DNA from 3 places in the Pelorhabdus rhamnosifermentans genome. Region 3 is predicted to be linked to each of the others. Evidence: riboswitches for the same ligand, from Rfam matches in the RefSeq annotation. Region 3 holds a riboswitch; each other region holds the start of a gene.
The links. A riboswitch is a leader RNA that binds a small molecule or an ion and turns the genes downstream of it on or off. The one in region 3 is predicted to bind cyclic di-GMP.

Region 1 (4,634 bases), on a different contig from region 3:
CCATCTGCTCAATGGAAGCGGATATTTCCTTCACCTGGCTTGATACATGTGTTATTGCAGTTGCTATTTCTAGAAAGGCTTGTCCGGAAGCATTGACGACTTCTGCGCCTAACTTGACTTCACGAGTACCATCGTTCATGGCTATTACGGCTTTGTCGGTGTCCCCTTGAATTTCACTAATAAGTGTTGCGATTTGTTTAGCCGCTTCTTGCGATTGCTCGGCCAGCTTGCGGACTTCTTCTGCTACTACGGCAAAGCCTCGACCCTGTTCTCCGGCTCTTGCGGCCTCAATGGCAGCGTTGAGCGCTAGTAAATTTGTCTGACCAGCAATACCTGAGATAGTATCGACAATCTGGCCAATTTCCTTCGAGCGTTCCCCTAATTTGGCTACTACTTGGGCAGAGGAGACAACTGTTTGTTCGATATGAGCCATTTGACTGACTGCTTTATCTACGGACTTATTTCCTTCATTAGCCGTATCAGATGCTTGGGCAGATTGTCCAGCTACTTCATTAGCATTGGCAGCGATTTGTTGGATGCTGGCCGACATCTGTTCCACTACCGCAGATGTGTCATTAGCTGCACTTAGTTGTTGATCTGCATTTGTTGCTACTTCAGTAATAGATTCAGCAACCTGGTTAGCAGCTTGTGCTGACTGATCGGCACTAGCGGTCAGTTCCTCTGAAGAAGCCGCCACCTGTTCTGCTGATTCATTGACATTTTTCATAAGTATACGGAGACTGCCTCTCACATCTACCAGAGCATCAGCTAATTGGCCGATTTCATCTTTTCTGATAAATCTTCGCGGCTTATCGCGAAAATCTCCTGCTGCAAATTCTTTGCAAATCAGCACCATGGCATGGAGAGGTTTTGTAATTATTCTAGTAATATAAAACCCACTTAGAATTAATACTACAAAAGATACAAAAATAATTGCTAAGTTAATCTGATTTGCTTTTTCGAAGGATACTTTGTTATTAGCATTTATTTTCTTTGATGCTTCAATAGAATACTTAGAAAGATCATCGCACCTGTTCAGAGCATCTGTTGCTAACGGGTCTACGGCAGAAACATATAATGCATAGGCTTCAGCATTTTTGTTTTGCAAAGCTAATTCCATAACAGCGTTTCTACCCTCTCGAAATTTTTGCATGGTTGTTTTGATTCCGGCTAATTTTTCCTTGGTTTTGTCATCTAAATGTGTCTGTTCAAGTTTTGCCAGATTGTTATTAAAGGAATTTACCCGCTCATCGATAGTTTGCTTTAATTCTTGATTTTTTTTGTCGTCTTTTGTGAGCATCAGTTCCATTACGGCTGAATTGACTTTATTAATATGCGCACTGTTTTCATTTATAAGTGCGACGGGTACTAAGTAGTCTTCGTACATAGTAGTCATTTCGGTGTTTGATTGTTGGAGGTAATGGTACCCCGTATAACCTACAATACTCATAGATAAAAATGCGATAAGAATAAGGATACTTAGTTTTTGAGCTACTTTCATATTATCAAAAAAATTCATGCTATTCCTCCTAGTGGATAATTATAAAAAAATTGCCAGATTGCTTAAAATGACACATGTCAAATAGCAACCTGGCAATCATAAATCCTAGATTTTTAGACCCATAGCTTTGCGTCCTTATCTTTCGATAAGTTTGCTGCAATATAGTATTAATTTCTAAAATAGAAATTCTAAAGGAAAATCATCTATATGGTAATTTTTTTCGACGCTGTTCTACAATAGTCCTCTTCTTCGCAAAACATGAGTCATTTATCCTGTACTGGAGGCAGCTTTTGCGCGTCTGGACTTGTGGTAACACAGAACATTTTTGAATAAAATGGAGAATTTTGAGAAGCCTTTCTTGTTTTGACGTATAAAGCCCATTCTGGTTTATTGCTGGAATAGGCCTTATTACCTGTTTTTTGAAATATATTGCATTTAATATTTTGATCAGCTATAATAAATGCGAGTTAGGGATAATATATTTTTTATTGCGTTGCTGGGGCTGCGCTTTTTCATTTAATGTGATAAGATATTGCAACAAACGCCCTTCGGCTATTTGGCGGGAGGCGGCAGCGGGATTATTATGTGGATACTATTGACAATAAATATAGTTAGCAAACCTTTTGAAAAGGAGGGACGCAAAGCCTTGATCTAAAGATTTAAAATCTATGATTGCCAGGTTGCATGAAAAGTGCAATTTGACAATTTTTTTATTTTATAAGATTAATGAAAATTAAACGCCAGTGTGACGGAAAAATGTTTTTTTAGCCGAAATGATTTTCGAAAGTTGGATTGATTGAATGAGTTTTTTATATAAATTTACATTGTTGCTCGGTAGTTTGGTTATCATGAGTAGTTTCATTCAATTTTTTATTTTTGATAGATTTTTTCTTGCTAATACTGATGATTTGTTATTGACTATTAATGAAAAAGCCGCGAATAATTTTGCTGAACAGATCTTAGCGTATTTTAAAAATATTGAGGCTTCATTAAAAACTATTGCATCTGATCCTAATATCAATCAAGCTATTCTTGATAAAATCAATCAAATTGTTCCAGAAGTAAATGTGATTTCGATACTTGATAAAAATGGAGATGTTATGCTTGTCAGTGGAGTTAAGGACGTTTCAGGTTTGAATTTGTCACAACGTGATTACTTTCAGCGAGCTATTAGAGGGGAAACTTATATTAGTGGTGTATACACGAGTAATCATGGGCGGAAGGTTGTCTCTATTGCGACTCCTATTATTGAAAATGGTAATATTGTTGGTGTAGTTGTTGGGACAGTTTGGCTGCATGAAAATAGTTTGTCATCGATGTTTGACAATAAATCATTTGGTCGTGGGGGATTCATCTCAATTACTGACAGCCAAGGAATTATCGTTTATCATCCGGACAAGGAAAGTATCGGAAAAGGAACTAGTATAGCTGATCACTTGCAAGGAGGTAAAGGCTCGGCTATTATAAAATATACTGGATTAGAACACTATATTGGATATAGTAAGGTTCCCGAATTAAATTGGATTGTTAGCGTGAATACTCCTACTGCTGAGGTAACACGAATCCGAAGGTTGATGATTTACGAAATTCTAGCTATATCGATATTTACTATATTTGTAGTTATTGCTATTGGCACATATACAGTACGGCGATACACGAAGCCACTAGATACATTAGTCGAGGCGTTTAGTTCTGTGAAAAAAGGAAAGTATAAACAAATTATTTCTTATGACTATGCGCCTGAATTTGATGATATGATTCAAGTATATAACAACACCATTAGAAGACTTGAAGAAGTTCATACTACATTAAAGTGGGCTGCAGACATTGATGGATTGACTGGGACTTATAACCGTAGGTCTTTTGACAAAATATTGGAATTGCTTAATGGCGAAGTGCTAGCTCATTCTTTGGATAATCTAGGAATAATGATACTAGACCTTGATAACTACAAACAGCTAAATGATACATATGGTCATTTAGCAGGGGATGATATTTTAAGAGAATTTACCGCGATAACGCAATCAATTGTAGGGATTCGATTTGTATTTCGCTTTGGTGGAGATGAATTCGCAATTATTTTGCGGAATGTCGCCCGGGAAAAAATCATATCTTTGGCAGAAAAAATACGCTTGCAGAGTGAAAAAACATTAAAGGGTTGTACAGTAAGTATAGGCATTGCAACTTATCCTGAAAATGCTGATTCTGTAGATGCATTATTGGATTTCGCCGATAAGGCGCTTTATATTAGCAAAGAAACAAAAAATAGAGTAACAGCATATGTGATCAGCAATTAGCCGAAGAGATTGAGATTTGTGATAGGTTAATGGCCGGCAAGGCAAGCGTATTAGTTTAGTGTAGCCGATCCACTTTTCTAATTTGAGGATAAGTATCTTTAGCTTTACAGAGTTTAGTAGATATAGTTGCGGCATTAAACATAACGTTGTAGGCTTAGGCACATTGCCTAGGCCTACTGTCAGATGTCTCTTATCGGTATCGTTACCTTGACAAACAAGCAAAAATGGATAATAATGAATATATTCATTCACTCGGAAGGCGATTGGAGGCAAACATATGGCGTTATCAAAAAATAGATTTTCAGAGGGCGAGAATGGTTGTCCTCGTAAAATACGTATATCAAAAGAACCAGATCAACGCCGTCGAGAGATTGTTGAAACCGCATTAAAGCTGTTTTCTGAAAAGGGCTATGAAGATACAACCATTCAAGATATTGCTGAAAAAATGAACGTATCCCCCGGTTTATGTTACCGATATTTTAAATCTAAAACAGAAATCTTTGCGGCATCTTCTGAGTATTATGCAAAACAAGCAGTGAAGCAAATGAAAATTCCAATATCACAGGATATACCTGCAATTGAAAAATTCAATCTTGTAATAAATCGCATGCTTGACTTTTCAATAAACCATTATGAATTTGAGTCCAGATATAATGAGGGTTCAGAGATCAGAGCGATTCTTTTAGATTATGTAGCAAATCAATGGATGTCTGTTATGATTCCAATAATAGAACAGGGAATTAAAGAAAATATTTTTTATTGCAGTAATGTACCCAGAACCGCTAAATTTCTAATTACCGGGCTGGTCCACACATTCCATGAAGATATGCCGGTAG
Region 2 (4,634 bases), on a different contig from region 3:
TTTTAATAATTTATCAAATATATTTTCCTCATGAATCGCAATCACGCCTAACCGCCAACCGGTTACACCAAAGTATTTGGAGAAGGAATATACTCCAATAGTATTATACGGTAAGTCCGCCATTAGAGAGCGATATTTGTCAACGAAAGTTCCGTAGACATCATCAGAAATAATCATTAAATCCGGATTTTTTTGCTTCACAATTTGTATTAACTGTTGAATCGATTCAGGTTGAATTGCTACTGAGGGCGGGTTACTCGGATTTACTAAGAATAGTGCTTTAATCGATGGATTGGCCAGCTTTTCTATTTCTGAATATGGGTATTGCCAAGTGTGATTTCCGTTCCGATCCATTTCTGCGGCATGAATTTCGACAACGTTAAATTGATAACGATATAAATGAGGTATTTCGAGATAGGGTACAAATATCGGCACCATAATTGCGATCGTATCTCCCTGGGAGAGTAAGTAATTTTCGAGTAATGAATCAAAGATATAACACATTGCAGCGGTAGCTCCTTCAACAGCGAATAAATTAAATTTTCCGCAATATGTACCGTTGCCGCACATTTCTTGAATCATGAAGTCATGAACAATCCTCTCTATATGCACCAGCATTCGATCTGGCATTGGGTAATTGTCACCGATAATTCCGTCTATTAATTCATAGATCCATTCTTCTGGGTCAAATCCGCAAATCACTATGCCATATTCAATAATGTCATTGAGTAGTTTCATGCCAGGCGTATGTTTATTATGTTCAGCGTAAGCTTTAAAACGTTGTACAACCCCTTTTCGATTAGGTTGTCCGCCCAGAGCTCCCTCATCCCATACTCTACGGCTTTCCTGCACAGCAAATTGTCCCAGGGCGAAAAAGGCTTCACGTGGTGTTGCTGCAATCCAATTTGGATTTCCTCTGCCTGCATCCAGTAATGTTCGTGTTCCCCGCTTATGTCCTTTCGCCAGACTGATTAGCTTGTTTTTAAATTCAAAAGGGCTTATATTTTCGTAGAAAATTTTTTTGTGCTGTTTTTCAATAAATTGGTCCGTATAAATGTTTCTCATCCTTTCTTTGTATCTTGATTTGTACTATTAACTCATATTGATATGATTACAAATAACCAGTGTAACGATACGCCACTAAGAACTGTCCCTTTGCCTTTTTTCTAATTGGGACTTTTAGACAATTGAAATTGTTAAGAAAATCATTATATAATATAAATGCTTGTAATATTTTGATACGAAATGTCGATAAATGTATATTGAACAGTGATGCCACGATTCTCTGCTGAAGATGACAGGGGGTAGTGTAATTTCGAATATTGAATGAATGATATATGGGGCAAACTTTCCGAAAGGTTAGGACGCAAAACTATGGGTCTAAAGTTTTTAATCAATCTAGGACTGCCAGGTTGCAACGATTTAGTTTTATTTCGTTATAGCATGGGTAGCCCTTTTTTATTTGTCTCAATAAAAGCATTTGTAATTAGCTATGATAGCGAAGTTATAGGAGGATTGTGTGAAAAAAGAAGATCAGCAAATAATTGAAGTTGGATATGGAATGGCTAAAGGTAATTCGTCCTTTTCTGTTGGCATGAAAGCAGCTAAGCAGGCAGTATTGTCCATCTATGTACATGCTGTTTCAGCGGTGTTGGTATTTGCTTCTGTAGTTTACGATCTAGATGAGGTGCTGCAAGGCATTCATAGCGTAGTGGGAGAAGCACCTGTTTTTGGGGCTACAACAGCTGGTGAAATTTGCAATGGGATACATAAGGAGACTGTTTTGGTTATAGCTTTAGCTTCTCCATTTTTACGGGTACATTGTGGAATAGGTACAGATGAATCAAAAGATTGGCGGCGAGCTTTGAATGAAGCGGTCAACTCTTCGGCAGTAAAACCTTTTTTCTATAATGCTTCTGAGTATAAGCGGGCAATGAGACGGCAAGGCAGGGATGCCTTTATCATGCTTTTTTCGCCGGGCAATACGCGACAAAGCGACGATTATAGCTTTGAAATTGTGGAAGCGCTTAAGGAACGGTCCTTGGGGGAATTCCCCATTATCGGTGGATCACCGGCTGACGATTGGCGGATGGAACAAAATTATATTCTACATGCACAGCAAGCTTATCCCGACAGCCTGCTTGTGGTCGTTTTTGAAACGGAGCTTCAATTCGGAATATCGTTAGCGCATGGCTTCCGTCCGACTGATATGCGGGCAACGGTGACTGCCGTTGATGGATATGAAATTTTAACGTTAGATGGGATTGCGGCGGCTGATGTTTACAGCAAATTAGTTGGTTTGCCGAGGAATAAATTAGAAGAAAATCATTTGGCCTATACAACGGGTGCTACGATTGGTATAGCAGATTCGCTGGGACAGTACAGTGTGAATATTGCCAACTATTTTACGCACCGTGGCGGGATTCGCGTAGCGCAGCCAGTGTCGGTAGGAACTGTCTTTATCCGAATGGAGCCTGAGCCGGATAGTATGGTGAGCGCTGGTGTGGAAGGCATACGCCGGGCAATCATCCGAGGAGGAATTACGGACATCGCACTTGGCATAGCCTATTATTGTGCTTTACGGCCTAGAATCATGGGCGATAAATCTGAACAAGAAATTCAAGATATGACAAAAGTATTAGCAGGAAAACCGTTAGTCGGTTTCTGTAGTCTCGGGGAGCAGGGAGTCGCTGATAATGGCGATAGCCGTCATAGTAATTCTGCGGTTGCTTGTCTGGTGCTTGGCAGCCAATTATCACAGGCGGCCCAGATTGCTTTTGAAAATAATGAACTCTTAGCAGAAGTGGAAGCGCAGAAGGAAATGCTGAGCAAAACTAACAAGGTGTTGCTAAAGGAAATTGCCGAGCGCAAGAAAATTGAAGCGGTTTTGCGGGAAAGTGAAACGAAGTTAAAAGACTTTGCTCAGGCTGTGCCTGACATTAGTTTAATTATTGATGAGGATGGCCGATATATCGAAGTATTTGACAGTGGCTACAAACTGTTAAAGCGGTCGAAAGAAGAATTGAATGGATGTATACTTCATCAGAGATTTCCGGCAGAAGAAGCTGAAGCTATACTAAGACAAATACGGCAGACTATTTTGTCTGATACGCCGCAGTGTTTTGTTCATGAAGTGGAGGTTGGAGAAGAAAAGCGATTTTTTGAAGGCAGGACAGCGCCGATGGAGTATCTGTTTAATGGCAAAAGAACGGTAGCTGCTGTAGCAATTGATGTTACAGAACGGCGGAAAGCAGAAAGACTGCTCGAATTTGCCTATGAACTGCGGCGCAAGAGTGATTTTATTAATGATATCATTACCGGAAATACTAAGGTAGATGAACAGGCTATCGCGACCGCTAAGACCTTTGGGATCGATTTTTCCATTCCCTTGTTCTGCTGTTTACTAACTATGAATAAACTTGCCGAGTCAACAACAGAAGAAACGAGTAGTGATACTACTAATAGTGAAATGTTAAAAAATAATATCATTGAGCTATTGAGTCGCGACTCCAATTATTTATTATGGGATTGCCGCAAAGGGATAGGCGTCTTATGTCAAATAGGGACCAAGGACGATGATTGGGAAAATAGCATGCAATTCGCTTTTCAGCTTCAGAAAAAAATTATTCGCTATGCCCCTGGAATGGTGGTGAGAATTGGTGTTAGTAATATGCACACCGGAACTCACTGTATAAATGAAGGTTATCGGCAAGCATGGAGCGCTGTTGTTGCGGCTCGGTGTCAGAGTGAAAGCAGCAAGGCAATTAATCATTTTCGCGACATAGGCATTGCTCAGCTGTTAGCAAACATGGGCGGTAAAAAACAGGCTGCTGAATTTGTTTATGAAAAACTTGGTAAACTCATTGATTATGACCACAAAAAGGGGACGGACCTTCTGCTTACTCTTGAGAAAATTCTGCAAAATAATAGCTTGAAAGAATCAGCAGAAAAAATGTATATTCACCATAAGACGATGGCTTTTCGTAAAAAACGTATTGAAAAAATATTAGGGGTTTCTATTGATGAGTTTGAGATAAAACTGGCTCTAGCGGCGGCAGTCAAATTGTATAAACTGAGTAATATTTTCAACGAATAGGTTATGAATGAGCACAGGTTATTATCTTTTGTGGATATGATCTGTACCTTTTTTGACTGAAAAATTAGGGTCTCTAGATAATGTGAATTATTAAAAGGATAACTTATAATAGTTATATAAGATTTTCTTGATGAAAAATGTCGGTATATGTAAATTAATAGAGCTATTCATGTAAATGGATTACTCATTCGCAGTAGCGAAAGCTTAATATTTATTTGCAGTTTCACGAATAAGGGAGGCGAGTCCGTTTCTATTAGAAATAGAGTCGGAAAATATGAGAATGAAAATGAATTTAGCGACAAAAATGATTATTAATTTTTTACTAGTTGTTATGGTGGCAGCAGTGGGTTTTTGTTACACCATATGGAAGGTGAATGCCGTGGCCGAACTTGTCGATAACGCCAATAATACGGATCTGCCGCGCTTACTCAAAACCAATAAGATCAACAATAACGCTTCCGATGAAGTGGGCTATATGAGTGAATATTATATTACCAAGAACTCTGAGATGTTGAACGATTATAAGAAAACGGCTGCG
Region 3 (4,634 bases):
CTGATAATTTGGGACCGGCGGCAAAAGCTATGGTTGAGAATTTTGGCATTCATTTAGATATTCTAGATGTTGGCTGGGGCGCTATAGCGGCAGTTACATGGTCTTCACCCATTATCCCATTATTGATTTTTGGAATTTTGATTACAAATATTATTTTGCTTTTTTTCAAACTGACTGATACCTTAGATGTTGATATATGGAATTACCATCATATGGCTATTGTGGGTATTATGGTTTATTTTGTAACGGATAATGTTTTTCTTGGCTTAGGGGCAGCGTTAGTAATGGCTGTCATATCCTTTAAACTAGCAGATTGGACAGCGCCGGTGGTAGAGAAATATTTTGAGATACCAGGGGTATCTTTACCAACCATGTCGGCATTATCCTCGATTATTATAGCGGTACCATTAAATAAATTGATCGATCATATCCCCGGAATAAATAAAATAGATTTTTCAGCAAAAGATGCGCAAAAATATTTAGGATTCTTTGGTGAACCCATTTTTATGGGCCTGATTTTAGGTTGTGGTATTGGTGCTTTGGCAAAATATCCATTAACAGGTATATTTTCTCTGGGAGTAAATATGGCAGCTGTTATGGTTTTAATTCCTAAGATGACTGCGTTATTTATGGAAGGTCTGATGCCGATATCTGCAGCTGCTCAAAAATTAACGAAAGAAAAATTTAAGGGAAGAAAGTTTTTAATTGGATTGGATGCGGCGATTGTTGTCGGTAATCCAACTGTTATTACTGCAGCGCTTATTGTTATTCCTTTGACAATTCTTATGGCAGCCGTTATTCCGGGCAACAGAGTATTACCATTTGCTGACTTAGCCGTTATTCCGTTTAGAGTTGCTTTGGTCGTGGCTTTGTGTAATGGAAATCTATTTAGGAGTATATTAATCGGTTTGGTTTGTACGAGTGCCATATTATTGGCAGGAACAGCTACGTCGCCAGTCCTTACTAGTTTAGCTACATCGGTTGGTATTGATTTGGCAGCCAGTGGTGGAATATCATCTTTTGCAGCCACCAGTTTGACGGTTAGTTATTTAGTTTACACTGCTTTTATCAGTAATTTGTGGATTAGTCTTCCAGTGTTAATTGTCGCTATTATTGCCATATGGCTATATATTGAAAAATTCAAGGCCAAACCAACGGGTAATGCTACCATTGCACAGGAAGAATAAGTATGGATAATGATGGAATGCGTTATCATGTTTTCCTGTCATTGTTGATAAATTCTTTGTTAATGAAATGGAGAGATTTGCTATGAAAATTAAAGAAATTAAGATTTATCGCGTCAAACCGAGATGGATTTTTATAAAAATTTCGACGGATGAAGGAGTAGAAGGTTGGGGTGAAATGATATCTGGCACCAAGACAGAAACAGTTGTGGCTGGTGCTGAAGAAATGGGACAATATCTTATTGGAAAAAATCCTTTTGCTATTGAAAGCTTATGGCAGGAATTGTATAAGACGTTTTTTAGAGGTGGGCCGATCAATACTACTGTTGTATCTGGTATTGAGATGGCACTTTGGGATATCAAAGGCAAGTTCTGCAATATGCCTATCTATGAGTTGCTAGGTGGACGAGCGAGAGACAGAATAAAAGTATACTCATGGATCGGTGGCGACCGCCCAGACGATGTTGTAAAAGAAGCATTGGATAGAAAAAATAGAGGCTTTGATGCTGTAAAAATGAACGCAACTGAGGAACTGCATTATATTGATTCTTATGCAAAAATCCAAGCTGTGGTAGATCGTGTAGCATCTATTCGGGATGCACTTGGTGAGGACTTTGGTATAGGCGTAGATTTTCATGGAAGAGTCCATAAGCCAATGGCAAAGGTATTAGCAAAAGCCTTAGATTCGTATAAGCTGATGTTTCTAGAAGAAGTTGTTTTACCAGAGAATGAAGAGGCTTTTGAGGAAGTTGCTAAACATACTTCTACGCCCTTGGCTACAGGTGAAAGGCTTTGTACTCGTTGGCAATATAAAAATATATTTAAGCAAGGGGTTATCGATATTATTCAACCTGATGTAGCTTTGGCTGGTGGTATTTTAGAGACGCGAAAAATCATTGCAACAGCAGAAAGCTTTGATATGGCAGCAGCTCCCCATGCTCCATATGGTCCGATTGCTTTAGCTGCTACGTTACAGATTGATGCATGTTCACCAAATGTTTTTATTCAGGAACAAAGCTTAGGAATACATTATAATAAAGGGTTTGATTTATTGGATTTTGTAAAAAATAAAGAGATATTTCAATATCAAAATGGCTTTGTTAATTTACCAGATAAACCAGGATTAGGACTCGAAATTGATGAAGAGTTGGTAAAAAAGGTTTCGGAGGAAGGACTTGTTTGGAAAAATCCTAAATGGAAGAATTATGATGGAACACAAGCCGAATGGTAATATACATGAAATCAAGTATATTTAATGTGAGAAGGGATGCTCATGCATTTATGTGTGAGTATTCCTTCTTTTTGCTATGCATGTGGTTCCAAAAATTTTGCTTAAAATTTAGTCGAGATGACCGTATCACTGATTATGGAAAAAACGGAAGTAATTGATAAGGATAGTCTATATTCGCGCTTCACGACCGTTTTGTTAAATTAGACTGCCTAATTGTTAAGACTTGCTAATGTTTATTGACTGGGTATGTAGATTTACGCTACTCTCTAAGAGAAGTGTTTTGATAATCTTTGGCGGATATCACTTGTTGTTTCTGGTAAGTGAAAAAAATATTTAGCAAACTTACTGAAAAGTAAGGGCGCAAAGCTATGGGTCTAAGGATTAATTATCAATCTATGATTGCCAGGCTGCCCTTGTACAAGGTATTAAACTCGGGCTTTTGTTCGGGTTTTTATTGTTTCATTTCCAGCTAATAAATCTAACATCACACTTCTTAGAACTTCTAAAGGGGGCAATAAATCAATGAAAAAAAATATTATTATATTACTTATGCTCGTGAGTAGTATTCCCTTACTTATCTCCACTTTTATTTCCCATTCACTAGTTTCTAAACCGCTAGAGGCAGATTATCTGGCGATAAATTCCGGAAAAGTTGACGTTTTTAGAACGGAGGTACAATCGTATGTCAATAAACGCATGGAGATTGTCAAAGCGATTTCCCACACTACTGCCGTCAAGAATTTCGATCTTCCGGCTTCTAAGCAACTAATCGCTGACGTTCAAACAATATATACCGATATTGGTATGGCTCTTTCTAACGATAAAGGCAACCAAGTTGTAAGAGGCGATGACATTAAATTGGGCAAAGTATCTCAACGGGAATTTTATAAAGAAGCCATGAGCGGTACAGACGAGGTTGCTTCTAAATCGATGATAAGCATGACAACAGGAAAGCCTATCGTAATACTGGCTTCTCCTGTACGATCGGATAACGGAAAAGTTGTTGGGGTGTTACAAGCGACGATTAACCTGGAGGCTTTTAAAGAGGTTGTTAAAAAATGGTCAGTAAACGGGGTTACAGCATACATACTGGATCAAGATGGCAAAGTCATCGTTTACCCTGATGGCGATGGTTCAACAGAAGTCAAAGATATGAGCAGCATTCCCTTTGTCCAAAAGGCGATTAGCGGAAAAAGCGGATCAGAAGAGATCGCTGGGGAAAACGGTGTTCGCAAATTAGTAAGTTATGTTTATGATCCTCAAACGCGTTGGATTATCTGTATGGAAAAAAACTATGAGGAGTATAATGCCGTCAGTAATAGGATGCTGTTGACCAATTTAATGGTTTTAGCTGTTACGATGTTAATGGTCATTTTAATCAGTATTGTCGTTGCCAATCGGATGACCAAGCCTATTACTCAATTGGTAACTGCGACAGAAAGCCTAAAAAGCGGTAATTTAAATATAAATATAAATAACCAAGGGAAAGATGAAATCGGCAAGCTAGCGCAAAATTTTGACGCAATGGTTGGCGGACTTCAAGAACTGCTTAGGAACGTCATCGTTTCCACTGAAGTAGTTTCGGCAGCTTCCGAAGAACTGACAGCGAGCGCACAGCAATCGGCGGCTACAGCCGAACAAGTGACAAGTGCAATTGAGGCGATTACAGCAGGCGCTGAAAAACAAGTGAGTTTTGCCAATGCTGCCACAGATCTCGTGACTCAGATTGTTTCCGATATTCAACAAATTGTTTCAGATTCTACAACCGTTGCTTCAGTATCGGAAGGGACTGCCAAGTTGGCGACAAATGGCGGAGAATCGATAAACAATGCTGTTGCTCAAATGCGCAGCATTGAAACGAGTGTCATAGATTCGGCGGCAGTCGTTGCGAATCTGGGAGAAAGGTCCACCGCAATTGGTCAAATTATCGATACCATCTCTGGCATCGCCAGTCAAACTAATTTGCTGGCCTTGAATGCGGCGATAGAAGCGGCGCGTGCAGGGGAACAGGGACGCGGCTTCGCGGTGGTGGCCGAGGAAGTACGCAAACTGGCCGAACAATCGGAGAATGCGACTAAACAAATTGCTCTCTTAATTGGTGAAATACAGACAGATACCGATAAAGCAGTTGCAGCTATGAACAAAGGTTGTACCGAGGTGAAACTGGGAACCGATATAGTAAGCGAAGCTGGACAGACGTTTAATGAAATTATTACAAT

Region 1: another riboswitch for cyclic di-GMP. It lies ahead of Ga0466249_RS16655 (sensor domain-containing diguanylate cyclase); the one in region 3 lies ahead of Ga0466249_RS06345 (methyl-accepting chemotaxis protein).
Region 2: another riboswitch for cyclic di-GMP. It lies ahead of Ga0466249_RS24095 (FIST N-terminal domain-containing protein); the one in region 3 lies ahead of Ga0466249_RS06345 (methyl-accepting chemotaxis protein).

The regions. Positions count from the first base shown of each region.
Region 1 is NZ_JAHGVE010000015.1:26,915-31,548, forward strand. It holds gene Ga0466249_RS16650 (methyl-accepting chemotaxis protein) at 1-1,519, opposite strand, end outside; cyclic di-GMP riboswitch class I at 1,582-1,667, opposite strand; cyclic di-GMP riboswitch class I at 2,105-2,189, shown strand; gene Ga0466249_RS16655 (sensor domain-containing diguanylate cyclase) at 2,302-3,798, shown strand; gene Ga0466249_RS16660 (TetR/AcrR family transcriptional regulator) at 4,076-4,634, shown strand, end outside.
Region 2 is NZ_JAHGVE010000039.1:6,833-11,466, reverse strand. It holds gene aspD (aspartate 4-decarboxylase) at 1-1,065, opposite strand, end outside; cyclic di-GMP riboswitch class I at 1,332-1,420, shown strand; gene Ga0466249_RS24095 (FIST N-terminal domain-containing protein) at 1,520-4,096, shown strand; gene Ga0466249_RS24090 (methyl-accepting chemotaxis protein) at 4,383-4,634, shown strand, end outside.
Region 3 is NZ_JAHGVE010000004.1:51,238-55,871, forward strand. It holds gene Ga0466249_RS06335 (PTS galactitol transporter subunit IIC) at 1-1,187, shown strand, start outside; gene dgoD (galactonate dehydratase) at 1,270-2,415, shown strand; cyclic di-GMP riboswitch class I at 2,741-2,830, shown strand; gene Ga0466249_RS06345 (methyl-accepting chemotaxis protein) at 2,938-4,634, shown strand, end outside.